Regions from separate parts of the Streptomyces sp. NPDC091209 genome, predicted to be linked through region 3. Evidence: riboswitches for the same ligand, from Rfam matches in the RefSeq annotation. Region 3 holds a riboswitch; each other region holds the start of a gene.
What was found. Region 3 has a riboswitch for thiamine pyrophosphate ahead of ACIQRL_RS40265 (purine-cytosine permease family protein). Riboswitches for the same ligand answer to the same signal wherever they lie in the genome.
Positions count from the first base shown of each region.

Region 1: another riboswitch for thiamine pyrophosphate. It lies ahead of thiC (phosphomethylpyrimidine synthase ThiC); the one in region 3 lies ahead of ACIQRL_RS40265 (purine-cytosine permease family protein).
Region 2: another riboswitch for thiamine pyrophosphate. It lies ahead of thiO (glycine oxidase ThiO); the one in region 3 lies ahead of ACIQRL_RS40265 (purine-cytosine permease family protein).

Region 1 is NZ_JBIVVR010000002.1:524,032-527,299, forward strand. It holds gene ACIQRL_RS09340 (YibE/F family protein) at 66-1,583, opposite strand; TPP riboswitch at 1,655-1,811, shown strand; gene thiC (phosphomethylpyrimidine synthase ThiC) at 1,804-3,268, shown strand, end outside.
Region 2 is NZ_JBIVVR010000001.1:434,934-438,201, forward strand. It holds gene ACIQRL_RS01930 (NAD(P)/FAD-dependent oxidoreductase) at 1-327, opposite strand, end outside; gene ACIQRL_RS01935 (VOC family protein) at 664-936, opposite strand; partial or broken gene ACIQRL_RS01940 (hypothetical protein) at 1,154-1,495, opposite strand; TPP riboswitch at 1,548-1,661, shown strand; gene thiO (glycine oxidase ThiO) at 1,659-2,825, shown strand; gene thiS (sulfur carrier protein ThiS) at 2,822-3,022, shown strand; gene ACIQRL_RS01955 (thiazole synthase) at 3,026-3,268, shown strand, end outside.
Region 3 is NZ_JBIVVR010000024.1:81,479-84,746, reverse strand. It holds gene ACIQRL_RS40265 (purine-cytosine permease family protein) at 1-1,346, opposite strand, end outside; TPP riboswitch at 1,338-1,432, opposite strand; gene ACIQRL_RS40260 (alpha/beta fold hydrolase) at 1,874-2,707, shown strand; gene ACIQRL_RS40255 (phospholipase) at 2,856-3,268, shown strand, end outside.

The DNA of each region.
Region 1 (3,268 bases), on a different contig from region 3:
GCGGAGGAACGCTTCCTCACAAGGGGCGCCCGTGCAGGATGGTTTCAGCGTTTCCGGCGGGCCGTTCAGTGCTTGCGGCGACGTCCCTTCCCGCTCCGTGCCGACGTCCTGGCAGCCGCCGGCTCCGCGGGGACGGGCGCCGTCCCTTCACGGTCCGCGGCGACCACGAGTGCGGCCAGTACGGTCGTCACCGGCACCGCGGCGACCAGACCGATCGATCCGACCAGGGTGCGCACGATCTCCTCGGCGACCAGTTCGCTGTTGGCGACGGTGCCCACGCTGCTCTGCGCGATCGAGAAGAGCAGCAGCAGCGGCAGCGCGGCGCCCGCGTAGGCCAGGACGAGCGTGTTGACGACCGACGCGATGTGGTCGCGGCCGATACGGATGCCCGCGCGGTACAGGCCGCGCCAGCCCATCGTGGGGTTCGCCTCGTGGAGTTCCCAGACCGCGGACGTCTGCGTCACCGTCACGTCGTCGAGGACACCCAGCGAACCGATGATGACTCCGGCAAGCAGTAGACCGCTCATGTCGATGGACGGGTACAGGCCGTGGATCAGGCCGGTGCTGTCGTCGGTGTTGCCGGTCAGCACGGCCCAGTCGATGAAGACCGAGCCCAGGAGGCCGATCAGCACCAGTGAGAGCAGGGTGCCGACCACCGCCACGGATGTCCTGGCCGACAGACCGTGACACATGTAGAGCGCGATCAGCATGATCGCGCTGGATCCGACGACGGCCACCAGCAGCGGGTTCGAACCCTGCAGGATCGCGGGCAGGATGAAGAAGTTCAGGATCATGAAGCTGATGGCCAGGGCGACCAGCGCCATGACACCGCGCATCCGGCCGATCACCACGACGACCACGGCGAAGATCACGGCGAGCAGTGTCAGGGGCAGCTTCCGGTTCGCGTCCGTGACCGAGTACTGGAGGTCCTTGGGGGCGGAGGGCTCGTACGCGACGACGACCTTCTCGCTCTGGTGCAACTGCCGTGACTGATCCGGCTGAACGATCTCGACGAACGTACGGCCCGTGTCCTTGCCGGTGTCGATCCGGACGGTCGCCTTCTTGCATTCACCCGCGGCCTGCTGCTGGGCGGAGGAGCCCTCGGCGGTGGAGGTGTCGCCCGTCGGGGTCTCCGCGGAGGCGTTCACGGACTTGCAGTCCACCTGGTCGATCCTGGTGACCGTCGCCTGCTGCGTCTGCCGGTCGAAGCCGACACCGGTGCGTTGGTGGGAAGGCGCGCCGCCGGGCCACAGCACCACGAGACCCACCGCGACCGCGGCGGCGAAGGGGATCAGTACCGCGGCGATGACCTTGCGCAGGTGCTTGGAGACCGGCGCGGCGGGACCGTGGCTGTGCGAGTGCCCGTGCCCGGCGCTGGAACCCTCGCCGTGTCCGCCGTCGGGACTCGCTCCGTGTCCGCCGTCGGGACCGTGGTGCTCGCCGCCGGCCCCGTGACCCGGACCACCACCCGGCCCATGTCCATGCCCGTGTCCGTTGCCGGAGTTGTGCCTGTGCGCGTCGTCGGAGCCCGGACGGCGCGGCGGCTCAGACGGCGGGAACGGATGCTGCTGCGTCGTTGTCACCGCCAGATCATCGCAAGAACGGCAAGGGCCCTCTGTTCAGCGCGCCAAATATGACGCTAGCGTGGAGGCACCTTTGCACACGCGGGAGCTCGGAGCACCGGGCTGAGAGGGCGCTGACCTCCGTCTTCGCGATGTTTCACATGAAACATCGACGAACGGAAGCCGCTGCGTCGACCGCTGAACCTGTTACCGGGTAATGCCGGCGTAGGGAGTAGGTCTCATGACCGACAAGGACGTACGCACGCCTGCCTCCAGCCAGACGGAGGGGGCTTCCTCCCCGTCCCTGAACAGCGAGGCCGGGAAATCCATCGGCTGGCACAAGGCGTACGTCGGGGGTACGCGTCCCGATCTGCGGGTGCCGGTTCGCCAGGTGCACCTCACCAACGGCCAGTCCGTGACGCTGTACGACACCTCCGGCCCGTACACCGATCCGACCATCGACACCGAGGTGCGCAGGGGGCTGGCACCGCTGCGCGAGAACTGGATCATCGCCCGCGGAGACACCGAGGAGTACACGGGCCGGCCCGTGCGCCCCGAGGACGACGGGATCAAACACACCGCCCCGCGCGGGGGGCTGCGCAACCTCGACGCGGTGTTCCCCGGACGGCCGCGCCAGCCGCGCAGGGGGCGCGCCGGGCAGGCGGTCACCCAGCTCGCGTACGCGCGACGCGGCGAGATCACGCCCGAGATGGAGTTCGTGGCGGTCCGCGAGAACGTCGACCCCGAGGTCGTACGGGAGGAGATCGCCGCCGGCCGGGCGGTGCTGCCGGTGAACGTCAACCACCCGGAGACCGAACCGATGATCATCGGCAAGCGGTTCCTGGTGAAGGTCAACGCCAACATCGGCAATTCCGCGGTCACTTCCTCCATCGAGGAAGAGGTCGAGAAGATGACCTGGGCGACCCGCTGGGGCGCCGACACGGTCATGGACCTGTCGACCGGCCGCAACATTCACACCACACGTGAATGGGTGCTGCGCAACTCCCCCGTCCCCATCGGCACGGTGCCGCTCTATCAGGCGCTGGAGAAGGTCGACGGCCGTGCCGAGGAGCTGACCTGGGAGATCTACAAGGACACGGTCATCGAGCAGGCCGAGCAGGGCGTGGACTACATGACGGTCCACGCGGGCGTGCGCCTGGCGTACGTGCCGCTCACCGCGAACCGCAAGACCGGCATCGTCTCGCGCGGCGGCTCGATCATGGCGGCCTGGTGCCTCGCGCACCACAAGGAGTCGTTCCTGTACGAGAACTTCGAGGAGCTCTGCGAGATCCTCGCCGCGTACGACGTCACCTACTCGCTCGGTGACGGTCTGCGTCCCGGCTCCATCGCGGACGCCAACGACGCCGCCCAGTTCGCGGAGTTGACGACGCTCGGGGAACTCAACACGATCGCGAAGCGTTTTGATGTGCAGACGATGATCGAAGGCCCGGGACATGTCCCGATGCACAAGATCAAGGAGAACATCGACCTTCAGCAGGAGATCTGTGATGAAGCTCCGTTCTATACGCTCGGCCCGCTGACGACGGACGTCGCGCCGGCGTACGACCACATCACTTCCGGCATCGGTGCCGCGATGATCGCCTGGTGGGGCACGGCCATGCTCTGCTATGTCACGCCCAAGGAGCACTTGGGCCTGCCCGATCGTGACGACGTCAAGACCGGCGTCATCACCTACAAGATCGCCG
Region 2 (3,268 bases), on a different contig from region 3:
GTCGTACGGGACGGGTCCCGCGGCCGTGTCCAGTTCGTGGTCGTCGGGGCGCACCCCGAGCGCCTCGCGACCGAGCCTCAGGTCGATGTCCAGGGCCTCGAAGTCGATGTCGAAGGCGGAACCCTCGGCCTTGCCCAGCAGGACGGCCTTGGACAGCGGCGGCCGGTCGTACGGCTGATGCGGCTCCGCGCCGATCAGCGTGACGGTGCCCGGGAAGCCCTGCTCGCGCAGGGCGACCGCGGTCTGCACTCCGGCGATGCCCGCGCCCACCACGACGACCCTCCGTACCGTGGGCCCCTGCGACTGTGCCTGCGTCTGCTCGCTCACCTGATCACCATAGACACGTGACAGGCATCGCTTACCTGCAAATGGGGTACTCGGCGCCCCGGTAACCGGGGATGAAGCGCTCGTCGTCTGTCGTTGCCTGTCGTGGTCGGCCACCCTCGGACGGCCCACAGACGGCCCGGTCTCGGCCCCCGAGGGGCCGCTAACGTCAGCGGCCCCGCCAGCGACCGAAGCCGCTCGGGACCCCGGTAGAGATCAGGGCCCGGTAAGGAGGTTGTTTCCGCAGGGGTGCAACGGCCGTCGGAGTCCAGGGCGTTGCCGCGCGAGCGTAGCGAGCTGCCAAGGGTCGTGCGGCTGTACGCCGCTCCTTTTGGGCATTCATGCTTCGTGATCGGGGTCGAGCACCACCATGAACCTGTTGCCTTCCGGATCCGTCATCAGGGCTTGCATGGAATCGTGAGGTTTCACGAGAGAGGCGCCCTTGGCGATCAGCGTCTCAACCTGTTCGGCGATCGTTCCGACAAGGACGGTGACGACCGGTAGCACAGCCGGAGATTCCGCTTCGCCGACGCTGCACCCACCCCAACCCGGGATGCCGCCCCAGAACCTGATCATTTTCTCTGGGTCTAATGCTTCAAAATGAACGTGCATGCTGCTGTCTCACCTTCATCTGTGCGACCGAAGCCGAAAACGGCCTACCGAATCGATCCGGCAGACCGTTACGGGTGAACGGACTTCAGCAGTCGATCACGGTGTTGCCCGAGTCTGCGATTCCGGCCTCGCTGAAGCGTCCGTGGTACTCGACCTGAAGGGTCACCTGAGTGTTGTACGTCTCGTTGTGGCCATCATGAGAAGCGGGACGACAATCGGTCGCGCGCGGCTCTTCCACCACGCTCGTCCCCGTGCCCTCCCGTGACTCCCAGGTCCAGGTCTCCTCCAGTCGCACGCGGCCGTCGGGCAGTTCCACGACGAGGGACACGCAGTGGCCCGAGGCGGTGGTCCCGTCGTGCATGAGCTGCACGTAGCGGAAGTCGAGGCGGTCGCCCTCACGGGTGCCCACGAGGTGTCCGCGGACGATGTCGCCGCCCGTGTAGTCGGCCCAGACCGTGCCGTCGCGCTCGTGGTAGGCGAACCGGGTGCGGGTGCCCACCTGGCCCGGCGCCTGGTCGGCGACGGGGACGAGGACAAGGCCGTCGAGGGGTCGCGCCATGGTCGGATGCTCCCTTACTGAGACGGTCGGGGGCGGGCTAGGGTGGCCAACGTAAAGCACTCGCGGGAGCCCGGACGCACCGGGCTGAGAGGGAGGCTGGGGCGGCCTCCGACCGTACGAACCTGATCCGGGTCATGCCGGCGAAGGGAGGGGCTGGACGCCCATGCCGTCTGCACGTTCGTCGGACGTCCTCGTCATCGGGGGCGGAATCATCGGTCTGGTGACGGCCTGGCGGGCCGCGCAACGCGGGTTCACCACCGCGCTCGTGGACCCGGAGCCGGGCGGCGGGGCCGCCCAGGTCGCGGCCGGGATGCTCGCCGCGGTCACCGAACTCCACTTCGGCGAGGAGACCCTGCTGGGTCTCAACCTCGCCTCCGCGCGCCGCTATCCGGACTTCGCCACCGAGTTGACCGAGGCGACCGGCCAGGACCTCGGCTATCGCCGGTGCGGCACGCTGGCCGTCGCGCTGGACGCCGACGACCGCGCCCATCTGCGGGAACTGCACGCCCTTCAGGTCCGCTCGGGGCTGGAGTCGGAGTGGCTGAGCGGCCGTGAGTGCCGCCGTCTGGAGCCGATGCTCGCGCCGGGCGTGCGCGGGGGTCTGCGGGTCGACGGCGACCACCAGATCGACCCGCGGCGCCTGGCGGGAGCCCTGGTCACGGCGTGCGAGCGGGCCGGAGTGGTGCTGCACCGGACGTGGGCGGAGTGTCTGACGGTCGTACGGGACCGGGCCGCCGGAGTGGTCACCACGGACGGCACCGAACTCCTCGCGGGCCAGGTGGTGCTCGCCGGGGGCAGCCTCAGCGGGCGGTTGAGGGGCGTCCCCGATGACGTCGTGCCGCCGGTGCGCCCGGTGAAGGGGCAGGTACTGCGGCTGACCGTGCCGCGGCGGTACGCGCCCTTCCTCAACCGCACCGTGCGGGCCGTGGTGCGTGGCAGCCACGTCTATCTGGTGCCGCGCGAGAACGGCGAGCTCGTGGTGGGCGCGACCAGCGAGGAACTGGGCTGGGACACCACCGTGACGGCGGGCGGTGTGTACGAACTGCTGCGCGACGCACACGAGTTGGTCCCCGGGATCACCGAGCTGCCGCTCACCGAGACCCGCGCGGGGCTGCGCCCCGGCTCGCCCGACAACGCGCCGCTGCTCGGCCCGACCGCACTGGACGGGCTGCTGCTGGCCACCGGTCACTTCCGCAACGGGGTGCTCCTGACGCCCGTGACCGGCGACGCGATGGCCCACGCCCTGACCACCGGCGCACTCCCCGCCGAGGCCCTCCCCTTCACCCCCCTGCGCTTCGGCGCCACCGCCCTCACGGAGCTGCCCGTATGAACATCGTCGTCAACGGGGAGCGGCGGCTGATCGCCGCGGGGACCGCGCTCGACGCGCTCGTCGCGACCCTCACCCCGGCACCGGCCGGGGTGGCCGCCGCCCTGAACGAAACCGTCGTCCCGCGCGCGCAGTGGTCGTCCACCTCCCTCACCGAGGGCGACCGCGTGGAAGTCCTCACCGCCGTCCAAGGAGGCTGACCCATGGCCGACGATCCCTTCGTCCTCGGTGGTACGACCTACGGGTCCCGGCTGATCATGGGGACGGGCGGCGCGCCCAGCCTCGACGTGCTGGAGCGCTCCCTGGTGGCGTCCGGTACGGAGCTGACGACGGTCGCGATGCGGCGCGTGGACGCGTCCGTGCACGGTTCGGTCCTGTCGGTGCTCGACCGGCTCGGCATCCGCGTCCTGCCGAACACGGCCGGCTGCTACACCGCCGGTGAGGCC
Region 3 (3,268 bases):
GCCACGTAGTAGGAGAGGTCGGCGCCGTGCAGCGCGTCGGCCACCGGTCCGACGTAGAGGCCGGTGTCCATGAACGGAACGGCCGCGCCGAACGCCGCGACGAAGGCCACCAGCGAAGGCCATCCCGGGCGTGGCCGGGAGATCTCGACGGCGACGTCGACCGGGGCGCCGCCGCGTTCCCGCCCGCGGGCGATCCAGTCGACGACGACGATCGCGACGAACCCGGGGATCCAATAGCCCACGAACAGCAGCACGTTCTGGAAGCGGGCCGTGGTGTCGGCGGCGTGCATCCACAGCACCAGCGGGAAGCCGAGCGCGGCGGCCAGGGCGGCGGCCACCGGGCGCGGGATCCGCAGGCCCAGGGTCTGCAGCGCCAGCGAACCGCTGTAGTCGTTCATCGCGTTGCTGCACACCGCCGCCAGTGCCACGGCCAGCAGCCCGAACGCGCCCGCCGTCCCGCCGCCCAGCAACGCGTCCACGCCCGCGGCCGTCTGGTCGGTCAGGACGGACGCGCCCCACAGTCCGAGGACCTGCACGGCGACGAAGGACACGACGAGGCCGAGCAGGGTGCACCAGAACATCCGCGGACGGGACGTGGTGCGCGGCAGATAGCGGCTGAAGTCACCGGCGTACGGTGCCCAGGACAGCGACAGACTGAGCGCGATGGTGCTGGTGAGCACGAACGCGCCCGCGCGGTCGGCACCGGTCGCGGCCCCGCTCGCGGCGGGATGGACGCCGTCGAGCATGCGCCAGGCGATCACCGCGAAGGCGACGGCGAGCACGAACGTCATGACGATCTGCAGGCGGTGGATGGCTTCGTAGCCGAGGACGCCGAGCGCCCCCTGGGCGAGCATCATGACGAGCACGCCGAGCCAGAACGGCCAGCCGCACAGCCGCGCCAGCGCGTCCCCGCCGAACAGCCCGATCAGCGCGTCCCAGGCGACCGAGGACAGCCACTGGAGCGTCCCGGGCAGCACCACCGCCCGGCCGAACGCGAGCCGTGCGAGCGGGAGTTGGCCGGTGCCGGTGAGGCCGCCCCAGGTGCTGAGGTAAGCGGTGGGCAGCGCGCCGAGCACGGTCCCGAGGACGACCGCCGCGAGGGCGGTACCGAAGTCCAGGCCCAGCGTGATGCCGATGGTGCCGGTGAACACGCCCGTCATCGTCAGGTTCGGCGCGAACCACACGGTGAACAGGCGCCCGGCGCCGCCGTACCGGTTGTTCTCGGGGACCGGCTCGATGCCGTGTCCCTCCACCCGCAGGTCGCCGGGTGCGGAGGGCATCCGGCCGTCGAAGACGGCGGGCCGGTCGTCGGCGGGCACCCCGCCGGAAACATGCGCCAATGGCATGGAAGACATCCCTCCGCCAGTACGAACTGGTTCAGGTTCGACGGGTGTGATCTCAGCCCTCGGACGGGGCACCCCGTGTCCGGTACGACGGACACATTAACCCCATCCCCCAGGTGGTGGGTACGACGGCTCCCGCGCAGGACAGCCCTTGCGCAGGGCGGGTCCTGCGTGCGAGGGGCGTTGTGCACCGCGGGTCCTGCGTGCGACGGCCGTTGTGCACGGCGGAGGTTCCCGCCCTCGGTCCGTACGGGACGAGGCGGGACCGTGACGCGCGGGACCGGGGGATCGCGTCAGCCCGGGACGGCGGCGGGCTGGTCTGCCCGGGACGGCGATCCTCCACCCGTCCTCCTGGAGTCACCCACCCGGACCAGCGCCCGCCCCTGCGCTCCGCTTCATCCGAGCGGCTCGACCGGGCCCTTCGCAGCGCGGCGCGCGCCGCCCCTCGGTAGTGTCGGAAGTGATCGCCGCTCGCTCTCCGCTCCCGGGTTCCCGGACCCGGGTGGCCGGGCGGAAGGAGGCAGAGTGCCGTGACCGTGATCTCCCTGAAGTCAGCGCAACTGCGGTATGGGCCCACCCTCCCGTACGCCGAAGCCGGCTACCCCAGTGGTACACCGGTCGTCTTCGTGCACGGTCTGGCCGACTCCTGGTGGTCCTTCGAACCCCTCCTGAGGCGCCTTCCGGCGTCCCTGCACGGCTACGCGCCCACGCAGCGCGGGCACGGCGATGCCGACCGGCCCGCCGAGGGCTACACTCCCGACGACTTCGCCTCCGACCTGGTCGCCTTCCTGGACGCGGTCGACATCTCCCGCGCCATCCTGGTCGGAGCGTCCAGCGGCGGCGTACCGGCCCGGATCGTCGCCGGCAGCTACCCCGACCGCATCGCGGGCCTGGTTCTGCTCGGCGTTCCCGGCACCCTCGCGGACAACCAGGCGGTGGCCGGGACGGCCAAGGCCCTGGAAGGCCTCTCCGATCCCGTGCCCCGCGCGTTCGTCGAGGACTTCCTGGCCGGCGCGGCGGCCCGCCCGATCGCCCGGGGGTTCATCGAGACGATGGTGGAGGAGAACCTCAAACTCCCCGCGTACGTCTGGAAGGAGACCGCGCGCGGTCTCCTCGACGCCGATCTCGGCGCGACCCTCGCGGGCATCCTGGTGCCCACCCTCGTCATCTGGGGCGAACAGGACGAGCTCCTGCCCCGCGAGGACCAGCAGACCATCCTGGACGCCGTTCACGGCTCGGACTTCCTCGCCTACGAGGGCACCGGCCACGTCCTCCACTGGGAACAGCCCGAACGGGTGGTCGCCGACATCACCGCGTTCGCCACGCGGATCGAGCACCCCGGTACTCCCTACGGCACTGTCTGACCTCGCTCGGAGCGGTGAACGGCGGCGGCCCGAAACGGGGGCGCCGCCGAGCGCTCGGGTCGGGGCACGACGGTTGACGCGGTCCGAACCGCTGACGCCGACAGTAACATGGCATGCTCATGCTCCCCACAGGAAGGGATCACGTGCCATGAGACCGAGCCGACGCTCCCTGCTCGCCGCCACCGCCGTACTGAGCACCGTTCTCGCCGTCCCCGCGCCCGCCGACGCCGCCGAAGTCCCCGTCGCGGGCGCCTACTACGTCCAGAGCGCCACCACAGGACTGAACGCCGCCGACAGCGGGGGCGCGGTCGTCCAGCACAACCCCAAGGGCAACGAGGATCACCAGCAGTGGACCTTGCGGCCGATCGGCTCCTCCTTCGTCCTCGAAAGCGCCGACACCGCGGGCAGTTGTCTGGGCCGCTCGGGCGACCAGGCGCGTACCGTCGCCTGTACGAGCGCCGACGCCGCGTGGGAGGTGACGCCGAGCGGTGCGGACCAGTACACGCTCAAGGCCCCTGGAACGGACCGGTACTTGACGGTCGCCGACAAGTCGGGCGGCGC